3 regions of the Streptomyces deccanensis genome follow, and region 1 is predicted to be linked to each of the others. Evidence: predicted binding sites of a transcription regulator. Region 1 holds the regulator's gene; each other region holds the start of a gene.
The links. The regulator HrcA, encoded in region 1, represses chaperone genes, less so after heat shock. The targets are predictions, from matches to a motif close to TTNGCACTCNGNNNNNCNGAGTGCNAA.

Region 2: a site for HrcA is predicted at 3,464-3,490, ahead of groES (co-chaperone GroES). Genes of this name have one in related genera too.
Region 3: a site for HrcA is predicted at 2,208-2,234, ahead of groL (chaperonin GroEL). Genes of this name have one in related genera too.

The regions. Positions count from the first base shown of each region.
Region 1 covers NZ_CP092431.1:3,434,850-3,444,888, reverse strand. The annotation lists gene hemW (radical SAM family heme chaperone HemW) at 1-1,148, shown strand, start outside; gene L3078_RS15355 (Uma2 family endonuclease) at 1,253-1,843, shown strand; gene L3078_RS15350 (DUF3097 domain-containing protein) at 1,821-2,636, opposite strand; gene L3078_RS15345 (MBL fold metallo-hydrolase) at 2,678-3,433, opposite strand; gene hrcA (heat-inducible transcriptional repressor HrcA) at 3,722-4,738, shown strand; gene dnaJ (molecular chaperone DnaJ) at 4,739-5,875, shown strand; gene L3078_RS15330 (nitronate monooxygenase) at 6,116-7,225, shown strand; gene L3078_RS15325 (16S rRNA (uracil(1498)-N(3))-methyltransferase) at 7,222-7,962, shown strand; gene L3078_RS15320 (VOC family protein) at 8,009-8,401, shown strand; gene L3078_RS15315 (hypothetical protein) at 8,487-9,038, shown strand; gene L3078_RS15310 (S41 family peptidase) at 9,126-10,039, shown strand, end outside.
Region 2 covers NZ_CP092431.1:6,354,060-6,364,098, forward strand. The annotation lists gene L3078_RS28445 (class I SAM-dependent methyltransferase) at 1-1,040, opposite strand, end outside; gene L3078_RS28450 (polysaccharide deacetylase family protein) at 1,172-2,206, shown strand; gene L3078_RS28455 (polysaccharide deacetylase family protein) at 2,446-3,408, shown strand; gene groES (co-chaperone GroES) at 3,637-3,945, shown strand; gene groL (chaperonin GroEL) at 4,075-5,703, shown strand; gene L3078_RS28470 (ester cyclase) at 5,815-6,522, opposite strand; gene L3078_RS28475 (SDR family NAD(P)-dependent oxidoreductase) at 6,616-7,389, opposite strand; gene L3078_RS28480 (MOSC domain-containing protein) at 7,524-8,189, opposite strand; gene L3078_RS28485 (LysR family transcriptional regulator) at 8,271-9,173, shown strand; gene L3078_RS28490 (WhiB family transcriptional regulator) at 9,221-9,550, opposite strand; gene L3078_RS28495 (response regulator transcription factor) at 9,942-10,039, shown strand, end outside.
Region 3 covers NZ_CP092431.1:4,668,089-4,678,127, forward strand. The annotation lists gene L3078_RS20755 (NADH:flavin oxidoreductase) at 1-257, opposite strand, end outside; gene groL (chaperonin GroEL) at 423-2,045, opposite strand; gene L3078_RS20765 (cold-shock protein) at 2,408-2,614, opposite strand; gene L3078_RS20770 (ubiquitin-like small modifier protein 1) at 3,077-3,352, opposite strand; gene thrC (threonine synthase) at 3,455-4,759, opposite strand; SAM riboswitch class I at 4,777-4,933, opposite strand; gene L3078_RS20780 (glucosyl-3-phosphoglycerate synthase) at 5,065-6,009, shown strand; gene L3078_RS20785 (alpha,alpha-trehalose-phosphate synthase (UDP-forming)) at 6,272-7,684, shown strand; gene otsB (trehalose-phosphatase) at 7,704-8,564, opposite strand; gene L3078_RS20795 (DUF3263 domain-containing protein) at 8,590-8,817, opposite strand; gene L3078_RS20800 (ABC transporter substrate-binding protein) at 9,097-10,039, opposite strand, start outside.

The sequences.
Region 1 (10,039 bases):
CCCTCGGGTTCTATCTCCACGTCCCGTACTGCGCGACCCGCTGCGGCTACTGCGACTTCAACACCTACACCGCCACCGAGCTGCGCGGCACCGGCGGCGTCCTCGCCTCCCGCGACAACTACGCCGACACGGTCGTCGACGAGATCCGCCTCGCCCGCAAGGTCATGGGCGACGATCCGCGTCCCGTCCGTACGGTCTTCGTCGGCGGCGGCACGCCGACCCTGCTGGCCGCCGACGACCTCGTACGGATGCTGGGGGCGATCCGGGAGGAGTTCGGTCTCGCGGACGACGCGGAGGTGACGACCGAGGCGAACCCGGAGTCGGTCGACCCCGCGTATCTGGAGACCCTGCGAGCGGGCGGATTCAACCGGCTCTCGTTCGGTATGCAGAGCGCGCGGCAGCACGTGCTGAAGATCCTCGACCGTACGCACACGCCGGGGCGCCCCGAGGCGTGCGTGGCGGAGGCGCGCGCCGCCGGCTTCGACCACGTCAACCTCGACCTGATCTACGGCACGCCGGGCGAGTCGGACGACGACTGGCGGGCCTCCCTGGACGCCGCGCTCGGCGCCGGGCCGGACCACGTCTCCGCGTACGCGCTGATCGTCGAGGAGGGCACGCAGCTGGCGCGGCGGATCCGCCGGGGCGAGGTGCCGATGACCGACGACGACGTGCACGCCGACCGGTATCTCATCGCCGAGGAGACGCTCTCGGCGGCGGGGTTCGACTGGTACGAGGTCTCCAACTGGGCCACGTCCGACGCCGGGCGCTGCCTCCACAACGAGCTGTACTGGCGCGGCGCCGACTGGTGGGGCGCGGGACCGGGCGCCCACAGCCATGTCGGCGGCGTGCGCTGGTGGAACGTCAAGCACCCCGGCGCGTACGCGGGCGCGCTGGCGGCGGGCCGGTCCCCGGGCGCCGGGCGCGAGCTGCTGGCGGACGAGGACCGCCGCGTCGAGCGCATCCTGCTGGAGCTGCGGCTGCGGGAGGGGTGCCCGTTGTCGTTGCTGCGGGAGGAGGGCGCGGCGGCGGCCGCCCGTGCCTTGTCCGACGGCCTCCTGGAACCGGCCCCGTACGCGGAGGGCCGCGCGGTGCTCACCCTGCGGGGGCGGTTGCTGGCGGACGCGGTGGTGCGGGACCTGGTGGACTGATCACTCGCGTGGGTGAATCGGTGCGGAACGGGGGTTCGGTACCTAACCTGGTTCGTACGCTGCCGCCGTAATTGCACGGTGGCGGAAACCGGAGGGCTGCGGAGATGACCGCTGTGGACGACCGACCGATGACCACCGACATCGTGAAGTTCTTCGAGAGCTTTGAGTTTCCCGAAGGATTCAAGGTCGAGCTCCTCCGGGGGGAAATTGTGATGATGGCGGGGCCGGACGTGGCCCACAACGACATCCTGGAGGCGGTTGTGGACCAGATCCCCCGCCAGCAGTGGCGGCGACTGCAAACCCAGGACATCGCGATGCTCGAAGAGACCAGCGAGCCGCAGCCGGACCTGGTGGTGATTGAACGCGGCGCTGGACCAGGCCACGGGAGGCTGATGCCGTCCGAGGTCATCACCATGCTCCTGGAGGTCGTCTCCAAGACGAGCGTGGCCCGCGACTATGGCGTCAAACGGTCGATCTACGCGGCGGCAGGGGTGCCCGCCTATTTCATCATCGATCCCGTCATGGCCCAGTGCGTACTGCTTACTGAACCGACCGGCCAGGGCGAGGACGCGGACTACAGGTGCCAGCGCATCACCAAGTTCGGCGACCTCACCCCGCTGGAGCCCATCGGCATCGAGCTGGACACGAGCGAGTTCGCCGCCTACGAGAACGTCAGGCCTCACCGCTACCCGTGACGAAGTCGATCAGTTCCTCCACCCGACCCAGCAGCTCCGGCTCCAGGTCCTTGTAGGACCCCACCCGCCCCAGAATCGCCTGCCACACCGCCCCGGTGTTGTCCGAAGGCCACCCCAGCGCCCGGCACACCCCCGTCTTCCAGTCCTGCCCGCGCGGTACGCGCGGCCACGCCGGGATGCCCACCGACGACGGCTTCACCGCCTCCCAGATGTCGATGTACGGGTGCCCCACGACCAGCGCGTGTTCGCTCGTCACCGAGGCCGCGATACGGGACTCCTTGCTGCCCGGGACCAGATGGTCGACCAGGACCCCGAGGCGCGCGTCCGGCCCCGGTGCGAAGTCCGCGACGATCGCGGGCAGGTCGTCCACGCCCTCCAGGTACTCCACCACCACGCCCTCGACGCGCAGGTCGTCGCCCCAGACCTTCTCGACGAGTTCCGCGTCGTGGCGGCCCTCGACGTAGATGCGTCCGGCCCGGGCCACGCGCGCGCGGGCGCCCGGCACGGCCACCGAGCCGGAGGCGGTGCGGGAGGGGCGGACGGGCGCCGACGACGTGGGCCGGACCAGCGTCACGACCCGGCCCTCCAGCAGGAAGCCCCGGGGTTCCAGCGGGAACACGCGGTGCTTGCCGAAGCGGTCCTCCAGCGTCACCGTGCCCGCCTCGCAGCGGACGACCGCGCCGCAGAAGCCGGTGGTGGGCTCCTCGACGACCAGTCCGGGGTCGGCCGGGACCTCGGGTGCCGGCTGGGACTTCTTCCAGGGAGGGGTCAGGTCGGGTGAGTACTGGCGCATTCGGATGACGATAGGAGAAGCGGCGCCCGGATACGCCGTACTCAGCCCGACACGCCGAAGCGCCGTGCCAGGGCGTCGCGTTGGGCCCGGACGAACGCCGCGTCCACCACCGCCCCGTGACCGGGGACGTACAGGGCGTCCTCGCCGCCGAGGGCCAGCAGACGGTCCAACGCGTCCGGCCAGCGGGAGGGGACGCCGTCGGGGCCGGCCTGGGGTTCGCCGGACTCCTCGACCAGGTCCCCGCAGAAGACGACCTCCGGCGAACCCGCGGACCCCGCCGTGGCCGGTGTGCCCGGGACCAGGACCACCAGGTCGTGTGCGGTGTGTCCCGGCCCCACGTTCGCCAGCAGCACCTGGAGACCGCCCCCCAGGTCGAGCGTCCGCTCGCCGGAGACCAGGTGGCGGGGCAGGACGAGGAGGTCGGCGGCCTCGGTGGCGTCCGCCGGGGGCAGACCGTGGTGCACGGCGTCCGCGCGGAGGGCGTCGCGGTCACGGGCCAGGACACCGTCGACGCCCACCGCGCCGAAGACCTCCACCCCGGCGAACGCGGCCGCCCCGAAGACATGGTCGAAGTGGGGGTGGGTCAGCGCGAGATGTGTCACACGCGCGCCACCGAGCAGTCGGCACGCCTCGGTGCGCAACCGGGCGCCCTCCCGCAGGCTGGACCCCGCGTCGATCATCAGGGCCGCGCCGTCCCCGGACACCAGCCCGACCGTGCAGTCCCAGCCGGGAAGGCGGCACCGTCCGACCCGTGGCGTCAATCCCTGCCACCCGCACTCTTCCCAAGTCACCGTCATGCACCGACGCTAGCTGTAGCCCGGCGCCCGCCGGTGAAGGAGGGCGCGAAAGGGCGCGGGGAGGGCGCGGGGAGGGTGTGAGGGAGGTCGCGCGGCCTGCCGCCCGGCGGTGGTCGCGAGGTGGCCCGACATCGGCGGACAGGTCGGTACACGTCGGCATGACATGGCTGGACCGGCCTTGCCGGGGGCGTACCCCACCGCCGTACACTGGGCGGGGAGTGTTGGCACTCGCCCGGGGTGAGTGCCAAGGGGGAGTCACACGAGAGCGAGCTGGAGGTGTGCGCGACGATGCTCAGTGAACGCAGGCTCCAGGTGCTGCGCGCCATCGTCCAGGACTACGTGGGCACCGAGGAGCCGGTCGGGTCCAAGGCGCTCACGGAGCGGCACAACCTGGGGGTCTCCCCGGCGACCGTCCGCAACGACATGGCGGCGCTGGAGGACGAGGGCTTCATCGCCCAGCCCCACACCAGCGCGGGCCGCATCCCCACCGACAAGGGGTACCGGCTCTTCGTCGACAAGCTGGCGGGCGTCAAGCCGATGACGCCGCCCGAGCGGCGCGCCATCCAGAACTTCCTGGACGGCGCGGTCGACCTCGACGACGTGGTGGCGCGGACCGTACGGCTGCTGGCGCAGCTGACGCGGCAGGTCGCCGTCGTGCAGTACCCGTCGCTCACCCGCTCGACCGTGCGGCACGTGGAGCTGCTGTCGCTGGCCCCGGCCCGGCTGATGCTCGTGCTGATCACGGACACCGGACGGGTGGAACAGCGGCTGGTGGACTGCCCGGCGCCCTTCGGAGAAACGTCACTCGCGGACCTGCGCGCCCGGCTGAACAGCAAGGTCGCGGGCCGCCGGTTCACCGATGTGCCCCGGCTGGTCGAGGACCTGCCGGAGGCGTTCGACGTCGAGGACCGGGGCACGGTCTCGACGGTGCTCTCCACCCTGCTGGAGGCACTGGTCGAGGAGAGCGAGGAGCGGCTGATGATCGGCGGAACCGCCAATCTCACCCGCTTCGGACATGACTTCCCCCTCACCATCCGGCCCGTTCTGGAAGCCTTGGAGGAGCAGGTCGTCCTCCTCAAGTTGCTTGGCGAGGCCGGGGATTCGGGCATGACCGTACGCATCGGTCATGAGAACGCGTATGAGGGACTCAACTCCACGTCCGTCGTCTCCGTCGGCTACGGTTCGGGCGGCGAGGCAGTAGCGAAGCTGGGCGTGGTCGGACCTACGCGCATGGACTATCCGGGAACGATGGGAGCGGTACGAGCGGTGGCACGGTACGTCGGACAGATCCTGGCGGAGTCTTAAGTGGCCACGGACTACTACGCCGTGCTCGGCGTGCGCCGCGACGCGTCCCAGGACGAGATCAAGAAGGCGTTCCGGAGGCTCGCGCGCGAGCTGCACCCGGACGTCAATCCCGATCCGAAGACCCAGGAGCGGTTCAAGGAGATCAACGCCGCCTACGAGGTGTTGTCGGACCCGCAGAAGAAGCAGGTCTACGACCTCGGCGGCGACCCGCTGTCCCAGGCGGGCGGCGGAGGCGCGGGCGGCTTCGGCGCAGGCGGCTTCGGCAACTTCTCGGACATCATGGACGCGTTCTTCGGCACGGCGTCGCAGCGGGGTCCCCGCTCGCGCACCCGCCGGGGTCAGGACGCGATGATCCGGCTGGAGATCGACCTCGACGAGGCGGCCTTCGGCACGACGAAGGACATCCAGGTCGACACGGCCGTCGTCTGTACGACGTGCAGTGGCGAGGGGGCCGCTCCCGGCACCACCGCCCAGACCTGTGACATGTGCCGGGGCCGTGGTGAGGTCTCGCAGGTCACGCGGTCCTTCCTCGGCCAGGTCATGACCTCCCGGCCCTGCCCGCAGTGCCAGGGCTTCGGCACGATCGTCCCGAACCCGTGCCCCGAGTGCGCGGGCGACGGGCGGGTGCGGTCGCGGCGGACGCTGACGGTCAAGATCCCGGCCGGTGTCGACAACGGCACGCGGATCCAGCTGGCCGGCGAGGGCGAGGTCGGGCCCGGTGGCGGTCCCGCCGGTGACCTCTACGTCGAGATCCACGAGCTGCCGCACCCGATGTTCCAGCGGCGCGGCGACGATCTGCACTGCACGGTGACGATCCCGATGACGGCGGCGGCGCTCGGCACGAAGGTGCCGCTGGAGACGCTGGACGGTCTTGAGGAGGTCGACATCCGGCCCGGCACGCAGTCCGGGCAGTCGATCCCGCTGCACGGGCGCGGTGTCACTCATCTGCGGGGTGGCGGGCGTGGGGATCTGATCGTCCACGTCGAGGTGCAGACGCCGTCGAAGCTGGACCCCGAGCAGGAGGGGTTGCTGCGGCAGCTGGCCGCGCTGCGCGGGGAGGAACGGCCGACGGGGCAGTTCCAGCCCGGTCAGCAGGGGCTGTTCTCTCGGCTGAAGGACGCGTTCAACGGGCGCTGAGTGGGTGTGTTCGCGGGCGCGCTGAGTGGGTGCGTCGTCGGGTGCGGCTGCGTGGGGCTTCTCGCGCAGTTCCCCGCGCCCCTGAAAGACCAGGCCCTGCGGGCCTGAAAAGCACGGGGCGCAGCCCCGGCTTTTCAGGGGCGCGGGGAACTGCGTGACCAGCCCCCACCCACCCGCACCCGACGAACAACCCCCCGTACCCGATTCGGCTCCACCCGGAGGGCATGGCACCATGCCGTCATGTCCTCCGCACTGACCGATCTCGTCCCGCTCCCGATCGTGCAGGCCCCGATGGCGGGCGGCGTGTCCGTGCCGCGGTTGGCCGCCGCCGTGTCCGAGGCCGGCGGGCTGGGGTTCCTCGCCGCCGGGTACAAGACGGCCGACGGGATGTACCAGGAGATCAAGGCGCTCCGGGGGCTCACCTCCCGCCCCTTCGGCGTGAACCTCTTCATGCCGCAGCCGGAGTATGCCGAGCCCGCCGCCGTCGAGGTCTACGCGGAGCAGCTCGCCGGTGAGGCCACCTGGTACGACGCCGAGCTGGGCGACCCGGACAGCGGACGCGACGACGGCTACGAGGCCAAGCTCGCGGTGCTGCTCGACAACCCGGTGCCGGTGGTGTCGTTCCACTTCGGCTGCCCGACGCCCGAGGTCATCGACTCCCTCGCCCGCAAGGGCACCCTCACCCTGGTCACCGCGACCTCGGCGGAGGAGGCGCAGGCCGTGGAGCGGTCCGGGGCCCACGCCGTGATCGTGCAGGGCGTCGAGGCCGGAGGCCACCAGGGCACCCATCGTGACGACCCCGAGCGGGACCGCGCCGGCATCGGGCTGCTCTCGCTGGTCGCCCAGGTCCGCGAGGCCGTGGCGCTGCCGATGGTCGCGGCCGGCGGCATCATGCGCGGCGGCCAGATCGCCGCCCTCCTCACGGCCGGCGTCAGCGCGGCCCAGCTCGGCACGGCGTTCCTCGCCACCGCCGAGTCCGGCGCGCACGCCGTGCACAAGCAGGCCCTGACCGACCCCCTCTTCGTCCGCACCGAGCTGACCCGCGCCTTCTCCGGCCGTCCGGCCCGGGGCCTGGTCAATCGGTTCCTGCGCGAGCACGGCCCGTACGCGCCCGCCGCCTACCCGGAGGTCCACCACCTCACCTCGCCGCTGCGCAAGGCCGCCGCCCAGGCCAGGGACGCCCAGGGCATGGCACTGTGGGCCGGGCAGGGCCACAGGATGGCCCGCGCGCTGCCCGCCGGGGAACTCGTCGAGGTGCTGGCCGCCGAGATCGCCGCCGCGCAGGCCGAGCGGGCCTCCGCCCAGGTCGGCAGCGGCCAGGGCGGTCAGGCCGGGAGCGAGGGGCGATGACCGCACCGGTGTTCGTGGTCGACCGGTTCGACGGCTGGGGCTCGGAGATCGTGCTCGACGGCCCCGAAGGGCGACACGCGGTCTCCGTGAAGCGGCTGCGGCCCGGTGAGGACGTGGTCCTCACCGACGGGCGGGGCCGGTGGGTGGAAGGCGTGGTGAAGGCCGCCGAGGGCAAGGACCGGCTGGTCGTCATGGATGTGGGGGAGCTGCGGGAGGAGCCGCCCGCGCAGCCCCGGATCACCGTCGTCCAGGCGCTGCCCAAGGGCGACCGGGGCGAACTGGCCGTCGAGACCATGACCGAGGTCGGTGTGGACGCGATCGTGCCCTGGGCCGCCGCCCGCTGCATCACGCAGTGGAAGGGCGACCGGGGGCTGAAGGCACTCGCCAAATGGCGGGCCACCGCCCGGGAGGCGGGCAAGCAGTCCCGCCGGACGCGGTTCCCCGAGGTCGCGGACGCGGCCACGGGCAAGCAGGTCGCGGAGCTGCTGGCGAAGGCCGACTTCGCCGCGGTCCTGCACGAGAGCGGCGACGAGACACTGGCCACGGCGGAGCTGCCGACGGCCGGGGAGATCGTGCTCGTCGTGGGGCCCGAGGGGGGCGTGTCGCCGGAGGAGCTGGCGCTCTTCGGCGAGGCGGGCGCGGGGGCGTACCGACTCGGGCCCAGTGTGCTGCGCACATCGACCGCCGGGACGGCGGCCGCGGCGTTGCTGCTGGGCCGAACCGGACGCTGGTCCTGACCGCCCCTCGGTCCCGACCGGCGTCCCTGATTCCTCAGGGAGCATCGTGGAACTCGCCCAGGTAAGACTGCTCGTCTCCGACTTCGCCGTGTGCTACCGCTTCTACGCCGATGTGCTCGGGCTGAAGCCGCAGTCCGGGGCGGTCGACGGGCCGTACGAGAAGTTCAGCCCGGCCGTCGGGTCCGCGGGGATCGCGCTGCAGGACCGGGCGGTGATGGCCGAGGTGCTCGGGGAGCTGGCCGACGCGGCGAACGGGCACCGGTCGCTGGTCGTCCTGCGCGTCGACGACCTCGACGCGTACTGCGAGCGGGTCACCTCGTTCGGCGTACGACTCCTGAACGGGCCCGCACGTATGACCGACCGTATGCGGGTGGCCCATCTCAAGGACCCCGAGGGGAACTTGGTCGAGCTGCAGGAATGGCTGCTGATGAGCGGCTGACGCCCCCGGTCTATGTCTCTCGGTCCCGGCGGCTCGGCCGCACGCGGTCTTCCGTGTCGCCGCGGCCGGTGGCAGGCTGCCGGGCATGGGGGCATGGAAGCGTCTCAGGGCGTACCGGACGGGCGGGCGCCGGCTCCTGCTGGGAGCCGGGCTCGGTGTCTGCGCGGTCGCGGGGCTGGTGGCCTGCGAGGGCGGTGGACTCAACACCGGCGCGGTCGCGTTCACCACGGACCAGCTCGCCACCAAGGAGCTGGAGCGGGAGGGCCTCGACGTCCAGTGGCTCACCTGCACGGCGTCGTACGACGGCGACGGCGAGGGCGGCGGGAAGTCCGCGTCGCCGTCCTCCTCGGTCGCCACCGTCGCGAAGGTGGACTGCCAGGGCGAGGACAAGGAAGGCCGGGACATCACCGTCACCGGGAAGGTGACCAAAGAGGTCAACGGCAGGTGCGTACGCGGGGACCTGACCGCGAAGGTCGACGGCAAGGAGTGGTTCCACGTCGAGGGCCTGGGCGACTGCGACGCCCCCGAGTCCGGGCAGCCGGGCGCACCGGGGCAGCCGGGCCCGACCGCGACGGTCACCGTCACCCAGACCATCTGGTGCCAGAAGGACCCGGCGTGCGTGCCCGAGGGCAAGTGAGGCATGGCCCGGGGCAACTCTGGCCCGGTGCGAGGGACATGATCCAAACCCCTCCCCATCAGACCGAACGCTGCATAAAGTAACTGGGTGACTCAGCTCGCGTATTTCCGGTATCCGCACCTGCACGGCGACCTGGTCGCCTTCACCGCCGAGGACGACGTGTGGGTCGCGCCTCTGGACGGCGGCCGTGCCTGGCGGGTCAGCGCGGACAACGTACCCGTGAACCATCCCCGGATCTCGCCGGACGGCACCACCGTCGCGTGGACCTCCACCCGGGACGGCGCGCCCGAGGTGCACATCGCGCCCGTCGACGGCGGATCGGCCAAGCGCCTGACGTACTGGGGGAGTTGGCGCACCCAGGTGCGCGGCTGGACCCCCGACGGCCAGGTCCTCGCGCTCAGCACCCACGGTCAGGCCAGCCTCCGGCGGAGCTGGGCGCGCGCCGTGCCGCTCGACGGCGGCCCGGCCACCACCCTGCCGTACGGGCCGGTCGGCGACGTCGCCCACGGCCCCGCCACCGTGCTGCTGTCCGCGCCGATGGGCCGCGAGGCCGCCTGGTGGAAGCGGTACCGGGGCGGCACGGCGGGCAAGCTGTGGATCGACCGGGCCGACGAGGGCGCCGAGGGCGCCGAGGGCGCCGGTGAATTCGTGCGCCTGCACGCCGAGTTGGACGGCAACCTCGAATACCCGATGTGGGTCGGGGACCGGATCGCGTTCCTCTCCGACCACGAGGGCGTCGGGGCGCTCTACTCCTCCCTCTCCGACGGCGCCGACCTGCGCCGGCACACCCCGATCGACGGTTTCTACGCCCGGCACGCGGCCACCGACGGCACCCGGGTCGTGTACGCGTCCGCCGGGGAGCTGTGGCTGCTGGACGACCTCGACGGCGCCGAGCCGCGCAGGCTCGACATCCGGCTGGGCGGGCAGCGCGTGGACCTCCAGCCGTTCCCGGTGAACGCCTCCCGCTGGTTCGGCTCCGCCTCGCCCGACCACACCGCCCG
Region 2 (10,039 bases), 2.9 Mb from region 1:
TCCCGCAGTAGGGCCTTCAACTTCTTCACGTTGAAGGGAAGCCGGTCGGTGATCTCGTACGCCGTCGCGTACGGGGTGACATGGTGCTCGTCGGCGGTGACGTAGGCGATCGTGGGGTCGATCAGCCCGCCCGCCAGTTCCTCGGCGACCTCGGCGACCAGGTGGGCGCGGATCACGGCGCCGTCGGGCTCGTACAGGTACCGGCCCACCGGACGGACCGGCGGGTCGGGCAGCATCGTGTCGGGCGTGGCGCGGATCCCGGCCTCGGCGGGCAGCAGCATCGCCCGCCGCGCCCCCGGCGTCCCGTCCGCACGGAACCAGAGCACGGCCTCCTTCACGTCCCCACCGTCCGAGATCCACTCGGCCTCGGCCTCCGGCGGGATCGCCTCGTGCGGGATGCCGGGCGCGATCTTCAGCGCGCCGAGCGGGGCCTTCAGCGCGGCGGACACGGCCCAGGACAGGGGCGGGGAGTAGGCCTCCGGGTCGAAGATCCGGCCGCGCTTGGAGGAACGCCGGGCGGGGTCGACGAACACGGCGTCGTACCCGGCCGTGTCCACCTCCGTCACATCCGCCTCGCGCACCTCGACCAGCCCGGCGAGCCCGAGCGCGTCGGCGTTGGCGCGGGCCACCGCCACGGTCAGCGGGTCGCGGTCGACGGCCAGCACCCGGATCCCGGCCCGCGCGAACGCGATCGCGTCCCCGCCGATCCCGCAGCACAGGTCGGCGACCGACCGCACGCCCAGCGCCCGGAAACACTCGGCCCGGTACGTCGCCACGCTCGTCCTGGTCGACTGTTCGACCCCGTTCGGCGTGAAGAACATTCGCTCGGCGTCCGCCGCGCCGAACTTCGCCACGGCCCGCTGCCGCAGCCGGGCCTGTGCCAGCGCGGCCGAGACCAGGTCCGCCGGGTGGTCGCGGCGCAGCCGGGTCGCCACGGCCAGCTCCCGCGCGGGCTCGGTGTCGCGCACCTCGTCGAGGAGGGCACGGCCCTCGGGGGTGAGGAGGGGGGTGAGGAAGGCGGCGGGGTCGAGGTCGTTCACCGGGACATTGTCGGTCAGGGGGACGGGGCGGGGGCCGGGGGGAGGGTGGTGTGGGCCAGTCGGTGGATGGTCGGGGGACGGCGGCGGTGTCGGGGCGGTGGAGGCGGGGCGCCCTGCGAGGATGCGGCGCCATGCGATTCGTACGACAAAATGATCTAAAGGGTGCGAAACGGGTGACCGGGAGGGGGTGCGGCGGCGTCCGGGGCGGCATCGTGCTCCTCGCCGTCGCGGCCGTGGTGTCCGGATGCGGCGGGGGAGGCGCCGAGAAGGCCCTGGAGCGGGGCTCCGCCGGGCTGCGCGGTGGCGCCGAGGCCGGGGCGGCCGCCGGGACCGCCGAACCCGCCCACGGCCGGCCGGGCGGGGCGCGACAGCACGGACAGCGGCGCCTCGACGCGCCCGCCGCGCGGGCCCTGGACGCGTACGCCGGGAAGGTGCGCCGGGCGCACGCGGCGCGGGTCGCCGCAGCGAAGCGCTGGGGGCTGGCGAAGGTGCCGCTGAGCGCGCCCGCGCCGCCGGCGCGGAAGCCGGAGCTCAGGACCCGCAAGGGATTCGAGGTCGACGGCCATGTCGAGGACGGCCTTCCCCCGGTCTTCACCACCGTCCCCACCCGTCACAAGGTCGTCTTCCTCACCATCGACGACGGCGCCGAGAAGGACCCCGCGTTCCTGCGGATGATGACCGACCTGCGGATCCCGTACACCGCCTTCCTCAGCGACTACCTGATCAAGGAGGACTACGGCTATTTCGAGCGGATGCGGGACCGTGGCGTCGCCCTCCACAACCACACCCTCCGCCACCGCCATCTGCCCGCGCTCTCCTACGCCGCCCAGAAGCGGGAGATCTGCGGGATGCAGGACGTGCTCGAGAGGCGGTACGGCACCCGGCCCACCCTCTTCCGGCCGCCGTACGGCAGCTACGACCGGGACACCCTCCGCGCCGCCGCGACCTGCGGCGTCGAGGCCGTCCCCCTGTGGAACGAGGAGGTGTTCGTCGACCGCTGGGACTACCGCGAGTCGGACCGCGAACTCCGCCCCGGCGACATCGTCCTCAGCCACTTCCGGGGCCCGTCCGACTGGAAGGGCACCATGCCCGACATGATCCGCCGCTTCCTGAACCTGGTCACCGCCGAGGGGTACGCGGTGGCGAGGCTGGAGGACTACCTGTGAGGCGGGGCGGGGACCGACGGGGCCGCGGGGAGTGGCTGCAGCGGGGAGCGTTCGGGGCGAGCGGGGCACACGGGGCGAGTGGCGAGCGCTGGGCGCGTAGGGCGCGTAGGGCGCGTGGCGCATGCGGCGGGGCGCGTCGTCGGGGGTGCGTTTCGACGTCCCGATCTGCGACGTCCCGATCTGCGACGTCCCGATCTGCGGCGGTTCGGGCCACGGCGGTTCGGGCGTCGGCAGTCCGCGTGGGTGCCGCCCTCTCCGTCGTCACGGTCCTGGCCGCTCTGCTCCTCGCCGGGTGCGTCACCGCGCACCCGGACCCCGCCGATCCCGGCGTTCGCGCCGCCGGCCCGGGAGGCAGGACGGCGAGCGAGAGCCAGCCGCCGACGCACGGTCCGACGCGGCCATCGAAACCGCCATCGAAACCGCCATCGACACCGCCCCGCCGACCGGAGCTCGCGCCGCCCCCTGCCTCCCCGTCACCCACGCCGCCTGCGCCCCTCTCGGTTCAGCCCTCCCTCACCCCACCCCCCTACCGCCGCTGGGGCCTGGACGCCCCCCTCGCCGCCGCGCCGCAGCCCCCCGACCGGCAGTCGGCTCCGCGCGCCGCCGCGCCCGGGCTGCTGCCCGTCGTCGATCGTGTGCCCACCCGGGACAAGGTCGTCTTCCTCACCTACGACGACGGGGCCGAGCGGGATCCCCGGTTCGTCGACATGGTGCGTGAGCTGCGGCTGCCGGTGAGCATGTTCCTGACGGACAGCGTCGTGGGCCCGGGATACGGCCACTTCGCCCGGCTACGGGCGGTCGGCGCGACCGTGCAGAACCACACGCTCGACCACACCGCCCTGCGCGGCCTGCCGTACGCCGGACAGCGCGCCGAGATCTGCGGCCAGCAGAACAAGCTCAAGCAGCGCTTCGGCGTCCGGCCGACCCTCTTCCGCCCGCCCTACGGCGTCCACGACACCACCACGCTCCGCGCCGCCGCCGACTGCGGCCTCTCCGCGGTCGTCCTGTGGCGCGCGTCCATGCAGATCCACGACCTGCGCTACGCCGTCGGCGACCGCCTCCGCCCCGGCGACATCGTCCTCGCCGGATTCCGGGGCCCGGACCAGCTGAAAGGCACCACCCTCACGGAGATGACGACCCGGCTGCTGCGCCGCGTCCAGGAGCAGGGCCTGACGGTCGGCCGCCTGGAGGACTACCTCTGAAGCCCCTCGAAAGCCCCTCCGAGGTCCCCTCCGACACCCGCCGCAACCCGCTCGATTAGCAGTCCGCTTGACCGAGTGCTAATCGCGGTCATAGTCTCAGGTCTGGCACTCCCCCCTGGAGAGTGCCAACAACGCGACGGGCAGGTCCGGCACCCGCGACGACGGATCCACCTGGTCGCCACCTCAGACAGTTAACCCCGTGAGATCTCCGAAGGGGGAGGTCGGATCGTGACGACCACCAGCTCCAAGGTTGCCATCAAGCCGCTCGAGGACCGCATCGTGGTCCAGCCGCTCGACGCCGAGCAGACCACCGCCTCTGGCCTGGTCATCCCGGACACCGCGAAGGAGAAGCCCCAGGAGGGCGTCGTCCTCGCCGTGGGTCCGGGTCGCTTCGAGGACGGCCAGCGGCTGCCGCTCGACGTCTCCGTCGGCGACATCGTGCTGTACAGCAAGTACGGCGGCACCGAGGTGAAGTACAACGGCGAGGAGTACCTCGTCCTCTCGGCTCGCGACGTGCTCGCGATCGTCGAGAAGTAGTTCACCCGCTTCCTCGCGAAGCACCTTGCTTTTGAGCTGCGCCCTTGGCCCCCCGCGACCACTAATCAGCCGGGCGTCGGGGGCGCAGTTCGTTTCACCCACGTTTTCCGAGAGGGCTGAACCGCTCCCATGGCGAAGATCCTGAAGTTCGACGAGGACGCCCGTCGCGCCCTCGAGCGCGGCGTCAACAAGCTTGCCGACACGGTCAAGGTGACGATCGGCCCCAAGGGCCGCAACGTCGTCATCGACAAGAAGTTCGGCGCCCCCACCATCACCAACGACGGTGTGACCATCGCCCGCGAGGTAGAGGTCGAGGACCCGTACGAGAACCTCGGCGCCCAGCTGGTGAAGGAGGTGGCGACCAAGACCAACGACATCGCGGGTGACGGCACCACCACCGCCACCGTGCTCGCCCAGGCGCTCGTGCGCGAGGGCCTGAAGAACGTCGCCGCCGGTGCCTCCCCGGCCGCCCTGAAGAAGGGCATCGACGCCGCGGTCAAGGCCGTGTCCGAGGAGCTCCTCGCGACCGCCCGCCCGATCGACGAGAAGTCCGACATCGCGGCCGTCGCCGGTCTGTCCGCCCAGGACCAGCAGGTCGGCGAGCTCATCGCCGAGGCGATGGACAAGGTCGGCAAGGACGGTGTCATCACCGTCGAGGAGTCCAACACCTTCGGTCTGGAGCTGGACTTCACCGAGGGCATGGCCTTCGACAAGGGCTACCTGTCGCCGTACTTCGTCACGGACCAGGAGCGTATGGAGGCCGTCCTCGACGACCCGTACATCCTCATCCACCAGGGCAAGATCGGCGCCATCGCCGACCTGCTGCCGCTGCTGGAGAAGGTCATCCAGGCCAACGCCTCGAAGCCGCTGCTGATCATCGCCGAGGACGTCGAGGGCGAGGCCCTGTCGACCCTGGTCGTCAACAAGATCCGCGGCACCTTCAACGCGGTCGCCGTCAAGGCCCCCGGCTTCGGTGACCGTCGCAAGGCGATGCTGCAGGACATGGCGACGCTGACCGGCGCCGAGGTCATCTCCGAGGAGGTCGGCCTCAAGCTCGACCAGGTCGGTCTCGACGTGCTCGGCTCCGCCCGCCGCGTCACCGTCACCAAGGACGACACCACGATCGTCGACGGCGCCGGTGACTCCGGTGCCGTGCAGGGCCGCGTCGCCCAGATCAAGGCCGAGATCGAGAACACGGACTCCGACTGGGACCGCGAGAAGCTGCAGGAGCGCCTCGCGAAGCTGGCCGGCGGCGTGTGCGTCATCAAGGTCGGCGCCGCCACCGAGGTGGAGCTGAAGGAGAAGAAGCACCGTCTGGAGGACGCCATCTCCGCGACCCGCGCCGCGGTCGAGGAGGGCATCGTCTCCGGTGGTGGCTCCGCGCTCGTCCACGCCGTGAAGGTCCTCGAGGGCAACCTCGGCAAGACCGGCGACGAGGCCACGGGTGTCGCGGTCGTCCGCAAGGCCGCCGTCGAGCCGCTGCGCTGGATCGCCGAGAACGCCGGCCTGGAGGGCTACGTCATCACCTCCAAGGTCGCCGAGCTCGACAAGGGCCAGGGCTTCAACGCCGCCACCGGCGAGTACGGCGACCTGGTCAAGTCCGGCGTCATCGACCCGGTCAAGGTCACCCGCTCCGCCCTGGAGAACGCCGCGTCCATCGCCTCCCTCCTGCTCACGACCGAGACCCTGGTCGTCGAGAAGAAGGAAGAGGAGCCGGCCGACGCGGGCCACGGCCACGGTCACGGCCACGCCCACTGACGCACGACGTCGGTAAGCGGTAAGCGGTAGACGAAGGCCCGGCACCCCACCCTTGGGATGCCGGGCCTTCGCACGCCCCGCGCTGCCCGCCGCCCCCCGCTCCCGCGCCGCCTACTGTTCCAGCGCGTCGAGTGCGCCCAGCTGCCCCATCAGCCCGAGCCGGTCGTACTCCCACCAGCCCTCGACGATCTTCCCGTCCGACGAGAAGCGGTGGATCGTCGTGCCGGTCATGCTGACCTCCCGCCCGGTGGCCGCGATCCCGAGGAAGTCGCCCTGGTGCGTGGCGTTCCACGTCCAGCGCGTGCACACCCGGTCACCCTGCGCGATCTGGTCCCGGATCGCGAACGAGAAGTCGAAGGCGGCCCGCCACATGCCGACCTCGCGCCTGACCGCGTCCATGCCGATGGCGTCCTGTGGGTTGGCCGGATCGTGGTCGTGATAGTCCTCGATCAGCACGTCGTCGAGCGGCGGCAGTTCGCCCTCGGTCGCGATCGTCTCGAAGAACCTGCGCGCGTTCGCCGCGTACAGCTGCTCGTCGCGCACCACGTCCAGATCGGTGAACGTGGGCATCTCCTCGCACAGCGCCACCATCTCCTGGAAGATCCGCTCCGTCTCCGGCAGCCCGGAGTTGCGCATCGCCTCCTCGTACGACGGGAACTCCACGATCTCCACGAAGTGCGACCCGTCCGAGCGGTCCTTCCCGATCACGCTGTGCGTCGCGGTCCGCTTCCCCCTGGTCTGCTCCACCCAGGTGTCCATCAGCCGGTTCATCTCGTCGAACCGGCTGGTCCTGCAGTCGATGAGCTGCACGAATGTCATGACACACCGCCTCCCGACCCCCCTGGGTCCGGACGAACAGCTCCATTGTCCCGCCGGGCCGCCGCGCTCACCCGCTGGACCGTTCCGCGCCCGCTACTGCGGCCCGTACTTCCGTCCCGTCTTCGAGCTGATCCCGCCCAGCAGCCCGCGCGGCACCACCTTCACCACACCCATCAGGGCCTTGTACCGGGGGTCGGGGATGGAGACGGTCCGGCCGCGGGAGAGGTCGGCGAGGGCGGCGGTGACGAGCTTGTCGGCGTCGAGCCACATCCAGGAGGGGATGTTGTCGGTGCCCATGCCGGCCCGGTCGTGGAACTCGGTACGGACGAAGCCGGGGCACAGCGCCATCAGCCGCACCCCGGTGCCGGCCAGATCGCGCGCGGCACCCTGCGTGAACTGCACGACCCACGCCTTCGACGCCCCGTACGTGCCGCGCGGCACGAACGCCGCGACCGAGGCCACGTTCACCACGCCGCCCCGGCCGCGCTCGCGCATGGCCTCGGTGGCCGCCGAGGTGAGGCGCAGGACCGCCTCGCAGTGCACCTTGAGCATCCGCAGCTCGTCGGCCATGGAGACGTCGAGGTAACGGCCCTTGTTGCCGAAGCCGGCGTTGTTGACCAGCAGGTCGACCGGGTTCCTGCGGTCCGCCAGCCGCCGGGCCACCGACTCGATGCCCTCGTCCGTCGCGAGGTCCGCCGTCAGCACCTCCGCCTCGATGCCGTGGCGGTCGTGCAGTTCGGTCGCCTGCTCCCGCAGCCGCTTGGTGTCACGCGCCACCAGCACCAGGTTGTGCCCGTCCGCCGCCAGCCGCCGCGCGAAGGCGGCACCGATCCCCGCGGTCGATCCCGTAATCAGAGCCGTTGTCATGGCGCAAGCGTAGTGACCGGGACTGCGGGGGTCCGCTTGCTCCACCGCACGTTCACCAGCGACTTCGCCGACGCCCCGGCGAACCCCCGCACCACCGTGGCACCTTCACCGGCACCCCGTCCCGCACAGGCCCGTCACTCCTGCGCCGCCACGTACTTCCGCGCGATCTCCAGCACCTCGGGATGCAACGCCTCGCCCGCCGCCAACAGCCGCGGCAGCAGGGAGTGTTGATCCATCGTGGCGCGGAAGGCGAGAGCCACGGTGACGTCGTGGTCGGGCCGGTGCACGATCTCGATCGGGTCGCCCGCGCTGATCTCGCCCGGCCGGATCACCCGCAGATACGCGCCGGGCGCGCCCTGGCGGGTGAAACGCTTGACCCAGCCCCGCTCGCCCAGGTGGCGCTGGAAGTTGAGACAGGGGACGCGGCCGGACGTGACCTCCAGGACCACCTCGGAGCCGATCCGCCAGCGCTCGCCGATGAGGGCGCCGGAGACGTCGAGGCCCTCGGTGGTGAGGTTCTCGCCGAAGACGCCGCTGGGCAGGGTGCGGCCCAGCTCGCGCTCCCAGCCGTCCAGGTCCTCCCGGGCGAAGGCGTAGACCGCCTGGTCGTCGCCACCGTGGTGCTTCGTGTTGCACACCGCGTCCCCGGCCACCCCGCTGGCGCCGACCCCCTTGGGTCCGGGCGCCGCCACCCGCACCGGCCCGTCCACCGGCCGCTTGTCGATGCCCGAGACCCTCTTCGACTCCTCCACGACGTCGACGGCCTTGGCACGCCCCACATTCAGTGACAGAAGCTTCATACAGGCACGGTAGGCGGCGGACGGTCAAAGCGTCGACGGGGTATTCAGCGCGCGGTCCAAGCCCCGCTTATGCTCGACCGCGTGATCGAGGCCCGCCATCTCCGTGTCCTGCGCGCCGTCGCCGCCACCGGCTCCTTCTCGGCGGCCGGACGGGAACTCGGCTGCACCCAGCCCGCCGTCAGCCAGCAGATGAAGGCGCTCGAATCCTCCGTCGGCACCCCGCTGCTGGTCCGCACCGGCCGCGAGATGCGGCTGACCCAGGCGGGCGAGGCCCTGGTACGGCACGCGGCCGGCATCCTCGCCGGGCTCACCGCGGCCGAGGAGGAGGTCGCCGCCATCGCCGGGCTGCGGGCCGGACGGGTCCGCCTGGTCTCGTTCCCGAGCGGCAGTTCCACCCTCGTGCCCACCGCCCTGGCCGCCCTGCGCGCCGATCACCCCGGCACCCGGGTCTCGCTGGAGGAGGCCGAACCGCCGCGCTCGGTCGAGATGCTCCGTGACGGCGACTGCGACATCGCGCTCGCCTTCCGCTACGAGGGCGCGGCCGGAGCCGAGGAGGGGGAGTGGGACGACCTGGTCGTGCGCCCGCTGCTCATGGACCGGCTCGTCGGGCTCGTCCCGCAGGGGCACCGACTGGCCCGCGCGGGCTCCATCGGCATCGGGGAACTGGCCGGGGAGTCCTGGATCGCCGGCTGTCCGCGCTGCCGGGGGCAGCTGGTGCGGGTCTGTGAGAGCGCGGGCTTCACGCCCCGGATCGACTTCGCGACCGACGACTACCCGGCGGTGGTCGGTCTGGTGGGCGCGGGGCTGGGGGTCGCGGTGCTGCCGGAGCTGGCCGTGGAGTCCGTACGCCCCAAGGGGGTCCGCACGGTGTCGGTCGAGCCGGTGGTGCACCGGGAGATCGTGGCGCTCACCCTGCCGGACCTGGCTCTGGTGCCCACGGTCGCGGCGACGCTGGACCGGCTGGCCGGAGCGGCCGCGCGCTAGCGCCTGGGAGCACGGGCATCTGGTGCCCGCGCTGAAGAAACGTTCTTTCAGGTGTCCGAACCGGTCTCGCTGCCGGACGCGGACGCCGTCACCAGCCGGTGGCGCGCCCTGCCCATGAGCTCCTCGCGCTCGTCCTCGGTCAGCCCGCCCCACACGCCGTACGGCTCGCGCACCGCGAGGGCGTGGGCCGCGCACTGCGCGCGTACCGGGCATCGCATGCAGACCTCTTTGGCCGAGTTCTCACGAGCGCTCCGTGCCGCACCGCGTTCTCCTTCGGGGTGGAAGAAGAGTGAGCTGTCGACCCCACGGCAGGCCGCGAGGAGCTGCCAGTCCCACAGATCAGCGTTCGGTCCGGGAAGGCGGGAGAAATCTGCCATTGCGTGTCCCCTTGTTGCCGTTCTGGGAGGAGATGTTGCCCATGACCGTACATCGACTATCTAAGGAGATGAAAATATGACTCATTGCGAATCTAGCCTCAGACACCAATAAATGGGAACAAAAACGTCTGAATGGGGCATAGGTTGTGATGAAACGTTGAGGGTCCCTGCGCATGTCTGCACCGTGTCCGCCCCCTCACGTAGAGTGCCGAAGGTGACCAGCCATCCCGTAACTCTTTCGAGTGACCGTCGTTGAGACGGGCGGAGGCGGTTGAAGGAACAAGCGCTCGGGCAGGCGTTCGTGTCCGCTCGTGAGTGTCGACCGCACAGGTGACGATTTCGTACCAGCCTGGAGGCTCAAGGTGACGCGCATCAGCTGCGGAGGGCGGCCATGACATCCGTCCTCGTCTGCGACGACTCCCCGCTTGCCCGAGAGGCGCTGCGCCGCGCGGTGGCGACCGTGCCCGGCGTCGAGCGCGTGACCACGGC
Region 3 (10,039 bases), 1.2 Mb from region 1:
GTCACGATCAGCCCGACGCCCGCGGCCGCCCGGCGCCCGTAGTAGGAGGCCACGTCCGCCCCCGGCACGCCACCGGGCGAGAACGTCCGCGTCATGGGCGCCATCGCGATCCGGTTGGGGATGGTCAGCCCGTTGATCGTGACGGGCCGGGACAGGATCTCGGCGGCACGGGAGGTGGAACCAGTGGTGGGGGCGGTGGAAGCGGTGGTCACGTGGGGACTCCTGAGAAGGGGAGACGAGAGCGGGATGCATTCCATGCGCACGCATATAGCGGTGCCTCCTCGCACAACCGCCCCTCCTCGCACGGAATTCCGCCGCCGCACCCCCGTCCGCTGTGACCCCGGACACGCCCGAGGGCGGCACCCCCTGCGTCCAGGGGGTGCCGCCCTCGGTACTGAAGGACGGTGATCGACCGGGGTCGATCAGAAGTCCATGTCACCGCCCGGCATGCCGCCGCCGGCGGGCGCGGCAGCCTTCTCCGGCTTGTCGGCGATGACGGCCTCGGTGGTGAGGAACAGCGCGGCGATGGAGGCGGCGTTCTGCAGAGCGGAGCGCGTCACCTTCGCCGGGTCGATGATGCCGGAGGCGATCATGTCGACGTACTCACCGGTCGCGGCGTTCAGGCCGTGGCCGACCTGGAGGTTGCGGACCTTCTCCACGACGACGCCACCCTCGAGACCACCGTTGACGGCGATCTGCTTGAGCGGGGCCTCCAGCGCGAGCTTCACGGCGTTGGCGCCGGTCGCCTCGTCACCCTCGAGCTCCAGCTTCTCGAAGACCTGGGAGGCCTGCAGCAGGGCCACGCCACCACCGGCGACGATGCCCTCCTCGACGGCCGCCTTCGCGTTGCGGACGGCGTCCTCGATGCGGTGCTTGCGCTCCTTGAGCTCCACCTCGGTCGCGGCACCGGCCTTGATGACCGCCACGCCGCCCGCGAGCTTCGCCAGGCGCTCCTGGAGCTTCTCGCGGTCGTAGTCCGAGTCGCTGTTCTCGATCTCGGCGCGGATCTGGTTGACGCGGCCCTGGACCTGGTCGGTGTCGCCGGCACCGTCGACGATGGTGGTCTCGTCCTTGGTAATGACGACCTTGCGGGCGCGGCCCAGGAGGTCCAGGGTCGCGTTCTCCAGCTTGAGGCCGACCTCCTCGGAGATGACCTCGCCGCCCGTGAGGATGGCGATGTCGCCGAGCATGGCCTTGCGGCGGTCACCGAAGCCCGGGGCCTTGACGGCGACGGACTTGAAGGTGCCACGGATCTTGTTGACGACCAGGGTCGACAGGGCCTCGCCCTCGACGTCCTCGGCGATGATCAGCAGCGGCTTGCCCGACTGCATGACCTTCTCCAGGAGCGGGAGCAGGTCCTTGACGTTGGTGACCTTGGAGTTGGCGATGAGGATGTAGGGGTCCTCCAGGACCGCCTCCATGCGCTCCATGTCGGTCGCGAAGTACGCCGAGATGTAGCCCTTGTCGAAGCGCATGCCCTCGGTGAGCTCGAGCTCCAGACCGAAGGTCTGCGACTCCTCGACGGTGATGACGCCTTCCTTGCCGACCTTGTCCATGGCCTCGGCGATGAGCTCGCCGATCTGGGTGTCGGCGGCGGAGATGGAGGCGGTGGAGGCGATCTGCTCCTTGGTCTCGACCTCCTTGGCCTGGTCGAGCAGCGCACCGGAGACGGCCTCGACGGCCTTCTCGATGCCGCGCTTGAGGGCCATCGGGTTGGCGCCGGCGGCTACGTTGCGCAGGCCTTCCTTGACCAGGGCCTGGGCTAGAACGGTCGCGGTGGTCGTACCGTCACCGGCGACGTCGTCCGTCTTCTTGGCGACTTCCTTGACCAGCTCGGCGCCGATCTTCTCGTACGGGTCCTCGAGCTCGATCTCCTTGGCGATGGAGACACCATCGTTGGTGATCGTGGGGGCGCCCCACTTCTTCTCGAGGACGACGTTCCGGCCCTTGGGGCCGAGCGTCACCTTGACGGCGTCCGCGAGCTGGTTCATGCCGCGCTCGAGGCCGCGCCGCGCCTCCTCGTCGAACGCGATGATCTTGGCCATGTGAAGTGGTCCCTCCAGGACTGGGGGTGATTCCTTCGGACCGCGCCCGCGCCCGCGACGGACGGCTCGCCTGCCTCGTGGTTCCTTGCCCCACCCGGCCTGCGGGCCTCACCGACCCGGTCCTCGTTGTCACTCTCACCTTCAGAGTGCTAACGCCAATGATTAGCACTCGGCATGGTCGAGTGCAAGCGGCTCTCGATGATCCGCAGGTGAACGCGCCCGCGCGCGCCCCGTCGGCGGCACCCCGGGCCGGCCGCGGCCGGGTACGGCCGGGCACACGAGAGGGCTCGCACCCCGGTGCGGGGTGCGAGCCCTCCTATGAAGAACGAAGAACGTCGCTGCGTGGAACCCGGCGCGTTACTTCAGCCGGCCGCGAGTCGGACCATGTCCGCCTGCGGCCCCTTCTGACCCTGCGAGATCTCGAACTCGACCCGCTGGCCCTCTTCCAGGGTGCGGTAACCGTCCATCTGGATCGCGCTGTAGTGGACGAATACATCCGCACCACCGTCGACCGCGATGAAGCCGTACCCCTTCTCCGCGTTGAACCACTTGACGGTGCCCTGAGCCATGCCTAACTCCCCTATTACTGGCCCTTGCACAGATCCACACTTCGCGGATCCGGGTCAGACCTCACCCCCCAACGGTTGGGGGTGTGCGCCGGAACGCGTCGACCGCGGCCGAATGTATCTGTCCAACTGCCCTCTGCAACAGGTCAATCGGACGAGAATTCTGGACACGACCGGTCGGGAATGTACGAACAATTCGCCCGAATTCAGGGCAAGTCGGGCCCCACAAAGGGAACAAAATACACAAAAGGCCTGCACACTTTGGCTACTTCATATAGGGCGTGCGGCGCGATCACATATGCGCCCGGCAAGAAATCACTACGGTGATCGGACCGGGTTCCCCAACTCTACAGTGCTCAACCATAGAGAATTGCCCCCTCCGCTTCTCTCACGGAGGGGGCAATTCGATGAACTCTCGGTAATCAATGTTACCGACGGTTACTACCGACCGGTACGGAGCGGCGGTCAGCCACCGGCGACCGCGGGAATGATCGACACGCCCGCACCGTCCGGCGTGGCCGTCTCCAGCCCCTGCTCGAACCGCACATCGTCGTCATTCACGTACACGTTCACGAACCGCCGCAGCTTGCCCTGGTCGTCCAGAACCCGGGCGGCGATCCCGTTGTGGTTCTTCTCGAGATCGGCGATGACCTCGCCGAGGGTCGCCCCTTCGGCCTGGACCTCGGCCTGCCCACCGGTGTAGGTGCGAAGGATGGTGGGGATGCGGACGTTGACGGACATGATCTGAAACCTCCGGGGAGTGCAGCGAACCTAAGGGGCGCGGGGAACTGCGCGACAAGCCCCCACTTACCCGCAGCCGAACGACTTGCTGACGGGTCCTGCTTACGCGAGGCCGGCCTCACGGAACGAATCAAGGCTGGGCCGGATGGTGGCGGTGAGCCCCGTCCCCGCCACCGCGTCCAGCGTCTTGAGACCGTCACCGGTGTTGAGCACGACCGTGGTGAGCGTCGGGTCCAGCAGCCCGTCCTCGATCAGCTTCTTCGTCACGCCCACGGTCACCCCACCGGCGGTCTCCGCGAAGATCCCCTCGGTCCGCGCGAGCAGCTTGATCGCCTCGACGACCTGCTCGTCCGTGACGTCCTCCACGGCCCCGCCGGTCCGCCGCGCGATGTCCAGCACGTACGGCCCGTCCGCCGGGTTGCCGATCGCGAGCGACTTGGCGATGGTGTTCGGCTTCTGGGGGCGCACCACGTCGTGCCCGGCCTTGAAGGCCACCGACACCGGCGAGCACCCCTCGGCCTGCGCGCCGAAGATCTTGTACGGCTTGTCCTCGACGAGCCCGAGCTTGATCAGCTCCTGGAGCCCCTTGTCGATCTTCGTGAGCTGCGACCCGGAGGCGATCGGCACCACCAGCTGGTCGGGGAGCTGCCAGCCGAGCTGCTCGCAGATCTCGTACGCGAGGGTCTTGGAGCCCTCCGCGTAGTACGGCCGCAGGTTGACGTTGACGAAGCCCCAGCCCTCGCCGGCCGGGTCGCCGATCAGCTCGGAGCAGAAGCGGTTCACGTCGTCATAGTTGCCCTCGATGCCGACGAGCTCGCCGCCGTAGACCGCGGCCATGACGACCTTGCCCTGCTCCAGGTCGTGCGGGATGAACACACAGGACCGGAAGCCGGCGCGGGCGGCGGCGGCGCCGACGGCACCGGCCAGGTTGCCCGTGGAGGAGCAGGAGAGGGTGGTGAAGCCGAAGGCGCGGGCCGCTTCCAGGGCCTGGGCGACGACGCGGTCCTTGAAGGAGTGCGTCGGGTTGCCGGAGTCGTCCTTGATGAACAGCTTGCCGGCGTCGACACCGAGCGCGGCGGCCAGGTTGTCGGCCTTGACGAGCTGGGTCCAGCCGGGGTTGATGTTCGGCTTGTCGGCGACGTCGGCCGGAACGGGCAGCAGGGGCGCGTAACGCCAGATGTTCGCGGGCCCGGACTCGATCGTCTTCCGCAGCTCCTCCGTTTCGTACGCGGAGTAGTCGTACGCGATCTCGAGGGGACCGAAACACTCCTCGCAGGCGAAGACCGGTCCGAGGGGGACGCGGTGGCCGCACTCACGACAGCTCAGCGCGGCGGCGGGGCCGAGGTCTACCGTGGAACCGGTGGAGGCGGAGGATTCGGTGGTGCTTGCAACAGTCTGCGCAGCCATGGAGGCGAGGCCCTTTCTCCTCATCTTCCTCACGACGCACTTCGCCGTGAGACGGATTTGGCACCTTCCCTAGCCGGGAGCCTCGCGGTGTGATCGACAGTGATCACTACGAGACCGGCTGGAGGGTTGCCGGGGCTTCATCGGGCCGTATCCCTCTGCCCCTCTGGATGAGCGGTATTTGGTTGTATACGCCGACGAGCCGCGACATGCGATGGTCACCAGCGTTGTCCAAGACTGTAACCGAAGGCCAGGACAGTTGAGAGAGCCGTCCGAACCGCGAGATGAACGCAGAGGAGCCGCGCACTGTGCTGAACGAAGTCGAGCACTGGCTGAACACCCGCTCCTGGTCCATGTCCGACCGCCCGCTCCACCGCATCATGGCCGCGAAACGAGCCACGGGACAGACGGTCAGCGTCGTCCTGCCCGCGCTGAACGAGGAGGAGACGGTCGGCGACATCGTCGCGATCATCCGCCATGACCTCATGCGGCAGGTCCCGCTCGTCGACGAGATCGTGGTCGTCGACTCCGGCTCGACGGACCGGACGTCGCAGGTCGCGGCCGCCGCCGGGGCGCGGGTCGTCCACCGCGACTCGATCCTGCCCCGTATCCCGGCCGTGCCCGGCAAGGGCGAGGTGCTGTGGCGGTCGCTGATGGTGACGTCCGGCGACATCGTCTGCTTCATCGACGCGGACCTCAGGGAGTTCTCGTCGGACTTCGTCTCCGGGATCGTCGGCCCGCTGCTCACCGAGCCCGGTGTCGACCTCGTCAAGGCGATGTACGACCGCCCCCTCGGCTCCGCCGCCGGACAGGGCGGCCGTGTGACCGAACTCATGGCCCGCCCCCTCCTCAACATGCACTGGCCCCAGCTGGCCGGCTTCGTCCAGCCGCTCGGCGGCGAGTACGCGGCACGGCGCTCGCTCCTCGAACGGCTGCCGTTCCCGGTGGGCTACGGCATCGAGCTGGGCATGCTGGTCGACGCGCTCCACCTGGTCGGCCTCGACGCGCTGGCCCAGGTCGATGTGGGCGTCCGCAAACACCGCCACCAGGACGGGGCGGCGCTGGGCCGCATGTCCGCGGCGATCTACCGCACGGCTCAGCTGCGGCTGGCCCGGGGGCACCTGATCCGTCCGGTGCTGACGCAGTTCGAGCGGGGGCGGGAGGGGTTCGAGCCGCGCACGTATTCGGTGGACCTGGAGGAACGGCCGCCGATGGTGGAGATCGGGGAGTACGTGCGGCGAAAGGCCGCGTGAGGGGTGGGGTGGTTCTGTCGTCGGGCGGGTGCGGGCCCGGTGGGGGCCGTTCGCGCAGTTCCCCGCGCCCCTGAAAAGCCGGGGCTGCGCCCCGCGCTTTTCAGGCCCGCAGGGCCTGGTCTTTCAGGGGCGCGGGGAACTGCGCGAGAAGCCCCACCGGGCCGCGGCCGCCGACGCACCCGCACCCCCCACCCCATCAGGCGCCCGGTACACAGCCGCACCCCACGTTTGACCGGCGGAGCCCGTGGCTAGGTTGTGCCGTATGGCATCGACGCACAGCGCGCGGATCCTCGTCGCCTCCAACCGCGGCCCCATCACGTACACGGAGGACGAATCCGGCGCCCTCACAGCGAAGCGCGGCGGCGGCGGACTCGTCTCGGGGCTCTCCGCGATCGACTCGGAGGCGGGGGCCGTCTGGGTCTGCTCCGCCCTCGGCGACGGCGACCGCGAGGCCGTACGCCGCGGCGTCGGCGAGCCCGGCGTCCGCATGCTCGACATCCCCGCCGACGTGCACCACGACGCGTACAACGGCGTCGCCAACTCCACGCTGTGGTTCGTGCACCACATGCTCTACCAGACCCCGCTGGAACCTTCCTTCGACGCGGAGTTCCGGCGCCAGTGGGCGTCGTACGAGACGTACAACCGCGCCTTCGCCGAGGCGCTCGCGCAGGAGGCGGCGGACGGCGCGGCCGTGCTCGTGCAGGACTACCACCTGACCCTGGTCCCCCGGATGCTCCGCGAACTCCGCCCCGACCTGCGGATCGGCCACTTCTCCCACACCCCGTGGGCGCCCGTCGACTACTTCCGGCTGCTGCCCGACGACATCGCCGCGCAGGTCCTCGACGGCATCCTCGGCGCCGACCGGGCCGCGTTCCTCACGCGGCGGTGGGCGGACGCGTTCACCGAGTGCGCGCGCGCCGTCCTCGGCCCCGACGCCGCGTCCGGCACCCGGATCGGCGTGCACGGCCTGGGCGCCGACGCGGACTTCCTGCGGGCCCGCGCCCACGAGGCGGACGTCGACGACCGCATGGCCGCGCTGCGCGAGCAGATCGGTACGGCGCCCGACGGCACCCCGCGCCGCACGATCGTCCGCGTCGACCGCACGGAACTCTCCAAGAACATCGTGCGCGGCCTGCACGCCTACCGACAGCTCCTCGACGAGCAGCCGACCTGGCGCGAGCGCGTCGTGCACATCGCCCTCGCCTACCCGTCGCGGCAGGACCTCGCGGTGTACCGGGACTACATGAGCGAGGTCCAGCGGGTCGCGGACGACATCAACGAGCGGTACGGGACGCCGGGTTGGACCCCGGTCGTCCTCCACCTCAAGGACGACTTCGCCCGCTCCCTCGCGGCCTACCGGCTCGCCGACGTGGCCCTGGTGAACCCCATCCGGGACGGCATGAACCTCGTCGCCAAGGAGGTGCCGGTCGTCTCCGACGAGGGATGCGCGCTGGTGCTGTCGCGAGAGGCCGGGGCGTACGAGGAACTGGGCGACGACTCGTTGGTGGTGAACCCGTACGACGTGGTGGGTACGGCGGCCGCCCTGCACGAGGCGTTGTCCCTGCCGGAGCCCGAGCGGGCGGAACGGACGAAGCGGCTCGCGGGGGCGGCGACCGCGTTGCCGCCGACGCGGTGGTTCCTGGATCAGCTGGAGGCGTTGGCGGGCGCCCGGTAATCGCTGGGCGCCCGACTGCCTATACGTGCTCGGCGATGGCCGCGAGCAGGCGTACGACGCCTGCCGGGCCGTCGACCACCAGGTCCGCCCGCTCCGACACTTCGGTGACCTCCGTGCTGCCGCTGCAGACCAGCAGGCCCGGTGTGCCCTCGGCGCGGAGTTTCTCGACGGTGGCGAAGGCGGGGAGGTCGCCGAGGTCGTCGCCGGCGTAGAGGACGGACTCGGCGGCGGTCTCCGCGAGGTGGTCGCGCAGGGCCACGCCCTTGTCCATGCCCGGGGGGCGGAGTTCGAGGACCAGCCGGCCGGGTTCGACGATGAGACCGTGGCGCGCGGCGAGGTCGGTCAGGGGCGTGCGCAGGGCCTCGAAGGCGGCCTGGGGGTCGGTGGCACGGCGGGTGTGGACGGCGACCGCGCGGCCCTTCTCCTCGATCCAGGCGCCGTCCCGGGCGCCGAGTCCGTCCAGCAGGCCGGGCAGTTCCGCGCGGACCGCGGCGACACCGGGGTGCGGGGCGGGGGCGCTGACGGTGCCGGTGGCGGCGTCCCAGCGTTCGGCGCCGTAGTGGCCGAGGACGACGAGGTGTTCCAGGCCGGGGACGTCGGCGAAGCCGCCGTGGCGGACGGCGACGCTCGCGGGGCGGCCGGTCACCACGGCGACGGAGGCGACCTTGGGCGCGAGCGCGGCGAGCGCGGCGACCGCGTCGGGGTGGGCGCGGGCCTGTTCGGGGTCCGCGACGATGGGGGCGAGGGTGCCGTCGAAGTCGAGGGCGATCACCGTACGGCCGGGTCGGTCGAGGATCGCCGCCAGCGCGTCCCGCCCGGCGGAGGTCACGGGTGTCGGCAAGGTGGCTCGGGGGGTCTCTGCGTCCTTGTGGCTGCCCATGCGTCGACCCTATCCGCCGTGTCCGTCATCGCTCCTCGCGGCGGGCCTCTCTGACCCTTCGCAGCCGGTTGACGGTGACCGGGTCGTGGGCGAGGGCGCGGGGGTCGTCGAGCAGAGCGTTGAGCAGCTGGTAGTACCGCACGGGTGCGATCCCGAGCCGCTCCCTTATGGCCCGCTCCTTGGCCCCCGGCCCCTCCCACCCCTGCCGCTCCACGGCGAGGATGGCCTGTTCACGAGGCTCGAGCGCGTCCATGCGACGACGGTAACGGAAGGGTGTGACAGGGCGCCCAGTAGCTCGGGGGTGCGGGTGCGATGGCGACTGCGGGCCCGGTGGGGCTTCTCGCGCAGTTCCCCGCGCCCCTGAAAAGCAGGGGCTGCGCCCCAGGCTTTTCAGGCCCGCAGGGCCGTGGTCTTTCAGGCCCGCAGGGGCCTGGTCTTTTAGGGGCGCGGGGAACTGCGCGAGAAGCCCCACCGGAGCCGCACCCGCCAACACGCCCGAACCCCCGAGCTACTAGGCGCCCCCAAGCCGCGTCTATCCCTCCCGATCCGCCACAGTCGCCGTCTGCTGCAGTTGCTCCAGCACGACCCCCGGCTCCACCCCCGGCCGCACCGCCCGCCCGATCTGCTCCTTGACCGCCGCGCTGACATCCGCCCAGGACGTCTTGCCCACGGGCGGCAACGCGGCGTCGGGAAGCGCGTCGAGGAACGGCCCGAGGGGCGCGTCGTCATCGTCCGTGCCCGCCGCCATCGCCTCGGACGCCGACGCGGTCACCGGCAGCAGGTCGTACTCCCGGGAGAAGTCGAGCACGTTCTCGTCGCTGTAGACGAAGTCGAGGAAGTCACCGATCTCCTCCCCGTGGCCGTTCTGCTTGAAGGCCATCATCCAGTCGGCGACCCCCATGGTCGCGTGCTTCCGCCCGTCGTACCCCGGCAGGACGGCCGTCCCGTAGTCGACCCCCTCGTCGGCGGCCATCCGCATCAGACTGGGGTGCCCGTTGAGCATCCCCACCTCCCCCCGCGCGAACGCCGCGAACGCGTCGGCCCGGTTGAGTTCCGCCGGCGCGGTCGGCCCCGTGAGCTTCTTGTCGACCAGCTTGTCCTTGAGCCAGGTGAAGGTCCGGACGTTCTCCTCGGAGTCGATCCGGTAGGTGCCGACGCTGTCGGTGTAGCCGGCCCCGCCGCTGAGCAGCCACTGCATCGTCTCGGCCTGGGCCTCCTCGGGCCCGAGCGGCAGCGCGTACGGGGTCTCGACCCCGGCCGCGTCGAGGGCCGCCGCGTCGGCCGCCAGCTCGTTCCAACTGCGCGGGGCGCCGTCGAGGCCCGCCTCGGCGAAGAGCTTCTTGTTGTAGAAGAGGACACGGGTCGACGCGGCGAACGGCATCCCGTACGCGACGCGCCGCACCTTGCCCGCGTCGGCGAGCTGGGGGAGGAAACCGGCCTGGACGGGGATGGAGATCAGGTCGTCCACCTCGTAG